Regions from separate parts of the Enterovibrio litoreus genome, predicted to be linked through region 3. Evidence: predicted binding sites of a transcription regulator. Region 3 holds the regulator's gene; each other region holds the start of a gene.
The links. The regulator PurR, encoded in region 3, represses purine synthesis genes. The targets are predictions, from matches to a motif close to TNANGNAAACGTTTNCNTNA.
Positions count from the first base shown of each region.

Region 1 (3,572 bases), 1.1 Mb from region 3:
AATCCGGCATTGTGACAAAAACGAGCCGCAGAACTAAATTGCTCAATGACACTTTCGATTTCGTCATGGCTCATCGCCCGAGCAGGGTTATAGTCTAGAAAATACCAAGGTGGCTTGCTGTCACTGGGCGAAAACGGGTGGTGATGAATATCGTTGGGTGTTTGCGGACCGCCATGATTTAACTGGGCGATCAAGGCGCAGTGTTCACGGCGGACACGTTGAGTCAGTATCTTAAAGCGTGCGGGACTCCCGTGCGTGTCAATAACCAAAGAGCGCCATTGCTCTCGGTGGTTGCTGTCGACATGGATATTGCCAGTAATAATGGCTGAAGCACCACTGGCTGCCCATTGCTTATAAAGACGCAAAAGCCGGAGAGTTGGACGTCCAAAGCGATCGGACAGCCCTTCAGCGGTGGCGGTCTTTATCAGACGATTTTTTAGTGTTAAGCCGCAGGGTAAAACCAGCGGTCTTTCAAGCAGCTCCGTCATGCGATTTTTCCTTAATCTTTGACGATGCAATTCGCAGAATATGCATGTTATCTGTATGACACGGACAACGAACCGGACACAACGACTCTATCGTATCGCTGATCCTTATTGAAAAACTGTATTAGTTGTTAGATACACGATGTATCGATTTATCACGCTGTTTTTACAACGCAAAAATCGCTTTTTAAAATCTATATGGCATCACGGGACATGAAGTGTGGGGGTATGGTTGGAAGCAGGATCAAAAAAGAGGCCCGAAGACCTCTTTGTGCAAAGCTGTTTTACTGTGCGCTTACTTGATGTTAGCGAAATCGCGCAGTGCAGCCACTTTGTCGGTTTTTTCCCAAGGGAATTCTTCGCGGCCGAAGTGACCGTAAGCTGCTGTTTTCTTGTAGATAGGTTGCAGCAGATCCAGCATTTCTTGCAGGCCATATGGACGCAAGTCAAAGTGCTGACGTACGGCTTCGATGATGATCTCTTCTGATACTTTCTGAGTGCCGAAAGTTTCAACCATGATAGATGTTGGATCAGCGACACCGATGGCGTATGACAATTGGATTTCACAGCGATCCGCAAGACCCGCGGCAACGATGTTTTTCGCGACATAACGCGCTGCGTATGCTGCAGAACGGTCAACCTTTGATGGATCTTTACCCGAGAATGCACCGCCACCGTGACGCGCTGCGCCGCCGTAGGTATCAACGATGATCTTACGACCGGTCAAACCACAGTCGCCCATTGGGCCACCGATAACAAAACGACCGGTTGGGTTAATGAAGAATTTGGTCTCTTTGTTCAACCACTCGCTTGGCAGTACAGGTTTGATGATTTCTTCCATGACTGCTTCGCGAAGGTGTTCAGTGGTCACTGAATCGCAATGCTGAGTCGAAAGGACAACCGCATCAATGCCCACAATTTTGCCTTGGTCGTATTGGAAGGTGACTTGAGACTTTGCATCTGGACGTAGGAAGTTTAGTTTGCCGCTCTTACGCACTTCAGCTTGTTTCTTAACAAGAAGGTGTGAGTAAGTAATTGGAGCAGGCATCAGCACGTCAGTTTCGTTACACGCATAGCCAAACATGATGCCTTGGTCGCCAGCGCCTTGATCTTTAGGATCTGCTTTGTCAACACCTTGGTTGATGTCAGGCGATTGCTTACCAATGGTATTCAATACGGCACAAGAATCAGCATCAAAGCCCATGTCAGAATGGACATAACCAATATCACGCACGGTTTCACGCGTGATTTCTTCGATATCAACCCATGCTGACGTTGTTACTTCACCGCCAACCATCACCATGCCAGTTTTGACATAGGTTTCACACGCAACACGTGCTTTTGGATCCTGCTCCAGAATTGCATCAAGAACGGCATCAGAAATCTGATCTGCAATTTTGTCTGGGTGCCCTTCTGATACAGATTCAGAAGTGAACAGGTGCTTAGCCATAACGTTTTCCCTAATGAGTGAATACCAATTTCAGCAGTGTGTTAAACGTGTGCTGACTGCCGTTGGTATAAAATTGATATCGAATATACGTTTAAATGTATAGATGCTTTTCCATCTGGACGTCTATTCTACGTCACGAGATTGATAAATCAACCCCACGGTTTGTCCGTCTAACACGTAAACGTTTGCGTTGCTAACCCCACAATTACAAATAGATGCAGTACGTGCAGGCTAAATTGACGCTGTTCCCTATAAAATCAGCCATGTAAAACGTTTGCAGAGGAACGGGAGTCTTGCGACAATACGAGCCCGCCGAACTCTGCGATCTGGCCATTTACAAATAAAAGTATTGTGCCTGATTGCATATAACACAAAACCTCTATTGATCTCAGGAGCAGACATGTCTTCCCGCAAGGTTTTAGCAAACGCGATTCGTGCACTAAGCATGGACGGTGTACAACAAGCCAACTCTGGTCACCCGGGCGCCCCAATGGGCATGGCTGATATCGCCGAAGTTCTCTGGCGCGATCACATGAACCACAACCCACAAAACCCTGAGTGGGCTGACCGCGACCGTTTCGTTTTGTCGAACGGTCATGGCTCAATGCTGATTTACTCTCTGCTTCACCTAACGGGTTACGATCTGTCGATTGATGATCTGAAAAACTTCCGCCAGCTACATTCTAAAACCCCGGGCCACCCTGAGTACGGTTATGCACCAGGCATCGAGACCACAACCGGTCCTCTTGGCCAAGGCATCACCAATGCGGTAGGCATGGCGATGGCAGAAAAATCTCTGGCAGCGCAATTTAACCGTGAAGGCCACGACATCGTTGACCACAACACTTATGTGTTCTTGGGAGACGGCTGTTTGATGGAAGGTATCTCTCACGAAGCGTGTTCACTTGCAGGCACATTAGGCCTTGGTAAGTTGGTGGCGTTTTGGGACGACAACGGCATTTCTATCGATGGTCATGTTGAAGGTTGGTTCACTGACAATACACCTCAGCGTTTCGAAGCGTACGGCTGGCATGTTATCCCTGCGGTTGATGGTCACGACGCTGACGCAATCAACGCAGCGATTGAAGCAGCAAAAGCTGAAACAGGCCGTCCGACACTGATTTGTACCAAAACCGTAATTGGTTTTGGCTCACCAAACAAAGCAGGCACACACGACTGTCACGGCGCACCACTGGGCGCGGATGAAATCGCAGCAACGCGCAAGCAACTAGGTTGGGAGCACGGTCCGTTTGAAATTCCAGCTGACGTTTACGGCGCATGGGATGCAAAAGAAGCGGGCGCGACGAAAGAGTCTGCGTGGAATGAAAAACTTGCAGCTTATGAAGCGGCTTATCCAGAGCTTGCGGCTGAATTCAAGCGTCGCGTAAACGGCGAATTGCCAGCAGAATGGGAAGCGAAAGCGAACCAAATCATCGCTGATTTGCAAGCAAACCCTGCCAACATTGCATCACGTAAAGCATCTCAAAACGCGCTAGAAGCGTTTGGTGCTATGTTGCCTGAATTTATGGGTGGCTCTGCTGACCTTGCGCCTTCAAACCTGACCATGTGGTCTGGCTCGAAAGCGGTAACCGCTGATGACGCATCTGGTAACTACATTCACTACGGTGTGCGTGAGT
Region 1 covers NZ_CP166194.1:2,984,860-2,988,431, reverse strand. The annotation lists gene AB8599_RS13260 (metal-dependent hydrolase) at 1-488, opposite strand, end outside; gene metK (methionine adenosyltransferase) at 781-1,935, opposite strand; gene tkt (transketolase) at 2,336-3,572, shown strand, end outside.
Region 1: metK (methionine adenosyltransferase) is a predicted target of PurR. The motif match lies at 2,109-2,128, and genes of this name have one in related genera.

Region 2 (3,572 bases), 350 kb from region 3:
AAGTGTCAGGCCTGGCAGATAAAGATCTGCGGGTTGCCTTGCTGCCTGTTGCTGCGGCCTATTCAATTGCCCCAATTTCCAAATTCTATGTTGGCGCAATAGCACGTGGCGCTTCAGGTCGTCTCTACTTCGGTGCGAACATGGAATTTGAAGGTGTACAATTAAACCAATCCGTTCACGCCGAACAATCCGCTATCAGCCATGCTTGGTTGAAGGGTGAATCTTCGCTTAAAGACATCACCATCAATTACAGTCCTTGCGGGCACTGCCGCCAGTTCATGAATGAAATCAATGGCGCAGATACGCTAAACATTCAACTGCCCGATCGCGACGCCAAGTTATTGCATGAATACCTGCCTGAGCCGTTTGGCCCGATTGATCTCGGTATCGAGCAACCATTACTGGTGCCTGTCAATCATGGCCTGACAGCTGAAGAAGATGATGCACTGATTCAGGCTGCTGTTAGCGCAACCAATCGCAGCCATGCCCCGTATTCCCACAATTTAAGCGGTGCAGCGATTCGAGACATTCATGGAAACGTATTCTCAGGCATGTACGCAGAAAATGCCGCATTCAACCCTAGCCTTCCTCCGCTTCAAGTTGCGCTCATTGCCATGAACTTGGCCGATGTCGCATTGAAAGACATCCAAGACGTTGTTTTAGTAGAAAGAGCCAATGCGGTGATCAGCCACTTGCAAGACACCCAAGCGGTTTTAGAAGCCCTAAATCCTGACATCCCTTTGGGTTATCTGGCCATTTAACGCCCAGTTGGTGTGTTTATCGTCATAACATTGCAAAACGCCGGGTATCGCCGGCGTTTTCGTTATACCCGGCTGAAAAAGTTCGCTACTATCACGTCACTTTTCCTAATTTCTGTAAACGCATGAGCCAATCTCACAATCCCATTCTTGGCGCCACTTGGATGCTCACCGCTGGCGTTTGCTTTGCGATGATCAACAGCCTAGCGCAATACGTCAGCTTCAAAATGCAACTCCCTTCCACCACGGTTGCCTTTGTTCAGTACTTCATCGCACTGATTGTCATGATCCCTTGGCTCAGAAGCATGGGGATTCGCCAAGCACTTAAAACCGATCATCTCGGCATGCACTGCTTGCGCGTGTTTTTCTCAGTCATTGGTATCCAACTTTGGCTTTGGGCACTCGCCTATCCCGTGCCGATTTGGCAAGGCATTGCATTGCTGATGACCTCCCCGCTGTTTGCCACAATTGGTTCAGGCTTGTTCTTAGGTGAGCGTGTTGGCCCTGCCCGTTGGCTTGCCACACTCAGTGGTTTTGTAGGGGCAATGATCATTCTTGAGCCATGGTCAGACGATTTTAGCTGGGCAACCATGCTACCGGTCGGTGCTGCCTTCTTCTGGGCCACATACTCTTTGATGGTAAAAAAACTCTCCCACAACGACTCACCCACCACCATGGTGGTTTACCTGCTATTGCTTATCACGCCGTTTAACATCTTGCTAGCGATTCCAGATTGGACAATGCCAAAAGGAGAAATGGTGTGGCTAATGTTGCTTGGTGCAGGCCTGCTGACTGCTGTTGCTCAATGGGCTATTGCCAAAGCGTATGCCGCTGCGGATGCGTCATTCGTTCAGCCTTTTGACAATGCCAAACTGCCTTTGAATGTGTTGTTTGGCTTTTTGGTCTTTGGCTGGGTGCCACCGGGTCGCCTGTGGCTCGGCGCTGCCATCATCGTCGCTGCTGTGTTCTTTATCACCCATTGGGAAACACGAAAAGGCAGAAATAGTTAGTTTCAAGAACCGCCGCCTTTTTCGGTGGCGGTTCAACTTCTATCGGCCCAATTCACTGCAAATCGGTATGCCTAAGTCACCTCCCTCAATCGCTCCTCACCCATCAACCGTTCACTTGGTTCAATCTTCCTAAAACCTTTAAGAACACAAGGGCAAACGCTTGCGCAAACGTTTGCTTAAGGTAAAATCATCAGCAGTTAATTGCATTGATGGAAGATAATCATGATTGGAACAGCCACTCGTCCGGGCGCTACACGCGTCCTGCTGTTGGGCTCTGGTGAGCTAGGTAAAGAAGTCGCTATTGAGTGCCAACGTCTCGGCATTGAAGTCATCGCGTGCGACCGTTACGCAGATGCACCCGCCATGCAGGTTGCACATCGTAGCCATGTTGTCGATATGCTCGATGGTGATGCTCTCGCGGCCATCATTGCACAAGAAAAACCAGATTACGTGGTGCCTGAAATCGAGGCGATTGCCACTGATCGCCTCGTTGAGCTTGAAAAAACAGGTGTGAACATCATCCCTACCGCTCGCGCAACTCAGCTCACCATGAACCGTGAAGGCATTCGCCGCCTTGCCGCCGAAGAGCTTGGCGTCGCCACCTCTCCCTATGCCTTTGCTGACACGTCACAGGCATTTCACGCTGCGATTGAATCGGTTGGTATGCCATGTGTCGTAAAACCTGTCATGAGCTCATCCGGCAAAGGACAGAGCGTGGTGAAAACAGCGGCTGACATTGAGAAAGCATGGGCCTATGCACAAGAAGGCGGTCGCGCAGGACGTGGACGCGTGATTGTCGAAGGCTTTGTCGACTTTGATTATGAAATCACCCTGCTGACCATCAGTGCCACAGACGGCATCCATTTCTGTGCGCCCATTGGCCATCGCCAAGAAGACGGCGACTACCGCGAATCATGGCAGCCACAAGCCATGAGTGATAAGGCACGTCAGGCTGCAGAAGCATTGGCGAAAAAAGTCGTGGCTGCGCTAGGCGGCTATGGCTTGTTTGGTGTTGAGCTTTTTGTAAAAGGAGATGAAGTGCTGTTCAGTGAGGTGTCACCTCGCCCACACGATACCGGTATGGTGACGCTGATTTCGCAAGACCTTTCTGAGTTTGCACTTCATGTGCGTGCGTTTTTGGGTTTGCCTATTCATGCCATTAACTTGTATGGCCCTTCCGCTTCTGCTGTGGTGTTGGGTGAAGGCACATCTAGCAATATCAGTTTTAGTGGTCTCACAGAAGCGCTTCGCTACCCTGATACGCAAGTTCGTCTTTTTGGTAAGCCTGACATCGACGGCCGCCGTCGCCTTGGCGTGGCTCTGGCAAGAGGATCAGATACAGACGTCGCGGTAAACAAAGCTATCACTGCCGCGTCTTCCATTAAGATTGATTTCTAAATGCCTCATACGAGCAAATCGCTCAGATATGCATGATTAAAACTAAGCAGCCACCTAATGGGTGGCTGCTTTTTTTGGAGACGAACACGCGTTGCACGAGGGTGCAGAAAACGTGTTTCCATTTTACACCGACTCGATCAACCACACCTCTTCAACAAAATGCGTTGCCGGCTGCCCTTTCGGTGGACGAGCCGTGTTTTCGTCTCGTGCTAACTTCGTCATTTTATAGCCGTCAAACAGTGACATCACTTCTTCTGCGGTTACGCTAAAAGGAGGGCCGTCCATTTGATCTTGTGGGTAATCAAGGGTCACCAACAAGATTCTGCCACCCGGTTGCAGTAACGAAATAAGCCTATCGACATATCGCTTTCGCATACTTTGAGGCATAGCAATCAATGCTGCACGA
Region 2 covers NZ_CP166194.1:1,534,646-1,538,217, reverse strand. The annotation lists gene cdd (cytidine deaminase) at 1-761, shown strand, start outside; gene AB8599_RS06780 (DMT family transporter) at 884-1,768, shown strand; gene purT (formate-dependent phosphoribosylglycinamide formyltransferase) at 1,991-3,166, shown strand; gene AB8599_RS06770 (thiopurine S-methyltransferase) at 3,290-3,572, opposite strand, start outside.
Region 2: purT (formate-dependent phosphoribosylglycinamide formyltransferase) is a predicted target of PurR. The motif match lies at 1,929-1,948, and genes of this name have one in related genera.

Region 3 (3,572 bases):
CCAAAATGGTGAGAAAAGAGGGGGCAAACATACCCTTTGCAAGGGCCGCGTAAAACGAGATCGGCAGTAAGAAGCAGAAAAATACTGCCCACTTAAATCGGCGTGGCCACTTACGAAAGTGATCACGAAAAATCCTGTCTATTTGGTCGGGAAACGGCTTGCTGTAATGCATCTCATTGTTGCCATTCATCTATATTCTCTTTTTGGCTTAGCTCAGATTTGGGGTAACTGATAATCAACTGAGTGCATTTTGGCTCATTAATGTGACAAGTGTCACAATAAGAGGTTTGTGAGTGGTTTGAGGCTGTTTAAAAGAGAAACCTCAAAAAAGGTGTATTTTTGTCTCAAAAGTCAACTCGTCCCGCACCAAATAAGCAATGGAACATGATGTACTTTTCGGTTTAGTCGGTATAAAAGCAAGGTTTCATTCAAGGCAATATGAATTTTTGATACTGAATACGGTATGAAGTGCGATTAGTGCTTAATCAGAGAGATAACAACGAAAAGGTAAAAGAGATAGGGGCATAGCAGTTGTAGAACTGCCCAGTCGGAAAATCTAGGGGAAACAGAGCGAATACCGACTGAGCGTTGGGTAATGTGTTTGTTTTAATTACTGACGTAGCGTCTGCAGAAGCTCATCACGGCGTTGAGGAGTAATTACCGACCAATGTTTGCCTTCAATTGCGCCCTCTAACGCCCAAAGTAACTCAAGACTTAGCGAGTCTTGATGCGACTTCTGCAACGCTTGATAGGCTTTCACGGCGCCTTCAGTGTGCAACTGCTCTACAGAATCGATACCTGCTTTTTTTAGCATTCGTTCTGTGGCAAGTCGTAGGTTCGGCAAATCTTTGATACGCGTTGGCGCCGCAGTCTTCTTTTCTTGCTGATCGTCTCTAGCGATGGCGAGGGCGGTGGTGGCATAAGCCATCAACTCGTCAGGTTGCTCCCACCAATTGTCCGGCACAGCATAGTACTTAGTCACGACAGGGAAACCGCGCTTTTTGTAGACGTAAGGCGTCATCGTTAGTTTCTTGAATTCAGCTTCATTCGCTTGACCGGCACGAAGGTGAAGCTGATCGGTGACGACCAGTGCGAACATTGTCTCATCGCAAAATATGCCAAACCCCCCAAACATGGATCGAGATTTGATTTTGCCCAGACATTCGAAGAATTTTAGTGTGTTTTTTAGTGTAGGTTTATCCATGTGACTTATTCTCAATCAATACGTTCCTGGATGAATGGTCAAGGAGCAACGTAGCAAAGCTAATTCAGAGAATTGTCAACCAACCGGAAGAATCCGATATGGAAATGCTAACGTCATCGGTAGCTCCGCTACCACTAACACGAAATTGAATTCAGTGTTGAGAGGCCGGAAGCTTTGCGTCCCACGCTTTCGCGGTGGTTTGCCTTTTTCTTAACGGCGTTTAGATTAACTGAATCGCATCATTTTGTCGTTATTGCTGGTCTCAAAAAATGTGATCTTGGTTCAGATAGGATCCTATTGATGTGGTTGAAAATATTCGGTTGTCTTTGTAATAGAAACATTTTTGACCAAATTGGTCGTTTTCCGACTGGGATAAAGGGTAGCACTAGAAAACTAGACAATTTGGTGTTTAAGAGGTTAGTCGCAAAAATGTGTTTGAAAGTGTCGGAAAACTTGCCAGAAAAGAAAAAGCCCAGATGGTTATTTCCGAGCTTTTTAGTGTTGAGGATTTTAGAGAAATGTTATTCTGAGCGCAGATTTTTCACCGAACTGCGAACAATTAATTCCGGCTGCATCACGAAGATTTGTTGTTGGTTTTCTTTGTTAGCTAAACGCTCCAACAGTAATTTGATCGCCGTCTTGCCCAGTCGATTTTTCGGCTGGTGGATGGTGGTGAGTGGCGGAGAGAAAAATGCGGCTAAATCGATATTGTCATAGCCAATGATGGATATATCATTAGGAATGTCTAAGCCAGCCTGACGAAAGGTACTGATGGCAGCCAGTGCCATAATGTCGTTGAAACAGAACACCGCCGTTGGTCGATCTTCCTGAGCCAAAATCATGTTAGCAGCTTCAACGGCAGAGTCACATTCGAAGTCAGCTTCAACAATCCAATTTGGATTCTCTTCAAGACCTGCTTCTGACAACGCTTTTCTGAAGCCTTCTAGTCGAGTCTGGCAAGTCAGCTTATCTAGTTGGCCTGAAATACAGCCAATTTTAGTGTGGCCGTTATCAATGAAGTGTTTGGTTGCAATGTAGCCGCCCATTTCCGCATTGTCTTGAATGCAGTCTGTATGCACGTGCTGAGTGCCCCAGTCCATCACAACCATTGGCAGATCTTTCTTTTTCTCCAACAGCGTCAAGAGTTCTTCATTCAGGTCTGAACACATCACTAAAAGACCATCAACGCGCTTCTCTGCCAACATGCGCAAGTAGTCGCGTTGTTTCGCAAGGTTACCTTCGGTGTTGCATAAGATCAGCGTGTAACCTTCTCGATAGCAGTATTCTTCAACGCCATGAACCACTTCCGCAAAGAATGGGTTGGTAGATTTGGTCACCAGCATGCCGATAGTGCGTGTTGAATTGCATTTCAAGCTGCGCGCAACGGCACTCGGCGCATAGTTTAAGTCGTCGACTGCGGCCCATACTTTCTTGGTTGTGTTTTCTGCGACAAAACGTGTTTTATTGATCACGTGTGAAACGGTTGTCGTAGATACACCAGCCATGCGTGCGACATCTTTAATTGTTGCCATTGGGTAATCTTCTTATCGTTTTCATTCGCAGCTTGAAAAATAGAGGCTGCTCAATATGTTTACGCCGCTATGCTAAGCGGCGTAATGGATTCGTTTTAAAAAGGTGGAGAGACTGACTCTCAGCCCCTTGTCGTCATGCTTTCTCGACACTGCCAGCAACTTGCTTTCCATCAAGTGTGGTAGTTAGGGGGGGTTACTGTGCGTGGCATTTTGACTAGGTGTTTGCAAAATTACAGAAACGTCTCAATGCCAATCGCTTGCGTTCACAGTTTACTGGCTCATGACCGCGCCCGCAATTAATCAATTGAAGCGACTCGCATAAGCTTGAAGCGTATCAAGCTTGGGAAATAGCAGGTTTTTTCCGGTTTTCGTGCTCAAAAAAGAAAAAACCGGGCTTGCCCGGCTTCATGTTCTCTTTGGGAAACGGGTTTATTCGCCTTTCAGGAATAAAAGATCCAATGTCATAAATGCGGTTAGCAATGCACCAGCGGCTTTATAAAAACCGAATTGATCGAATTGGTTAAGCGCCTTTTGAAAGTTGCCTAGCCAAGGCATCACCATGGTTTCCAAAAATGCTTGTTGTTCTTGCATCATAGCTTCTTGTCGGTCTTCCTCGGTTTCCTTGTTGGCTAACATCACGAGGTTGCCCATGAAATCGAGCACAACCGCTAGATGGTCAAACGGTTCATTGAAATCTTTACGTTGAGCAATGCCGTACTTTTCCATCCATTGACCCATTTCTTGCGCGGGCTTATCGTTCAACAGACCGGTTTCACCGATATAAATAGACGCATAAGGTAATGCGCCTGTTTTGGGCGTGCTGAGGAATAAACCGC
Region 3 covers NZ_CP166194.1:1,884,529-1,888,100, reverse strand. The annotation lists gene AB8599_RS08225 (hypothetical protein) at 1-190, opposite strand, end outside; gene AB8599_RS08220 (TfoX/Sxy family DNA transformation protein) at 611-1,204, opposite strand; cyclic di-GMP riboswitch class I at 1,320-1,418, opposite strand; gene purR (HTH-type transcriptional repressor PurR) at 1,726-2,736, opposite strand; gene torD (molecular chaperone TorD) at 3,166-3,572, opposite strand, start outside.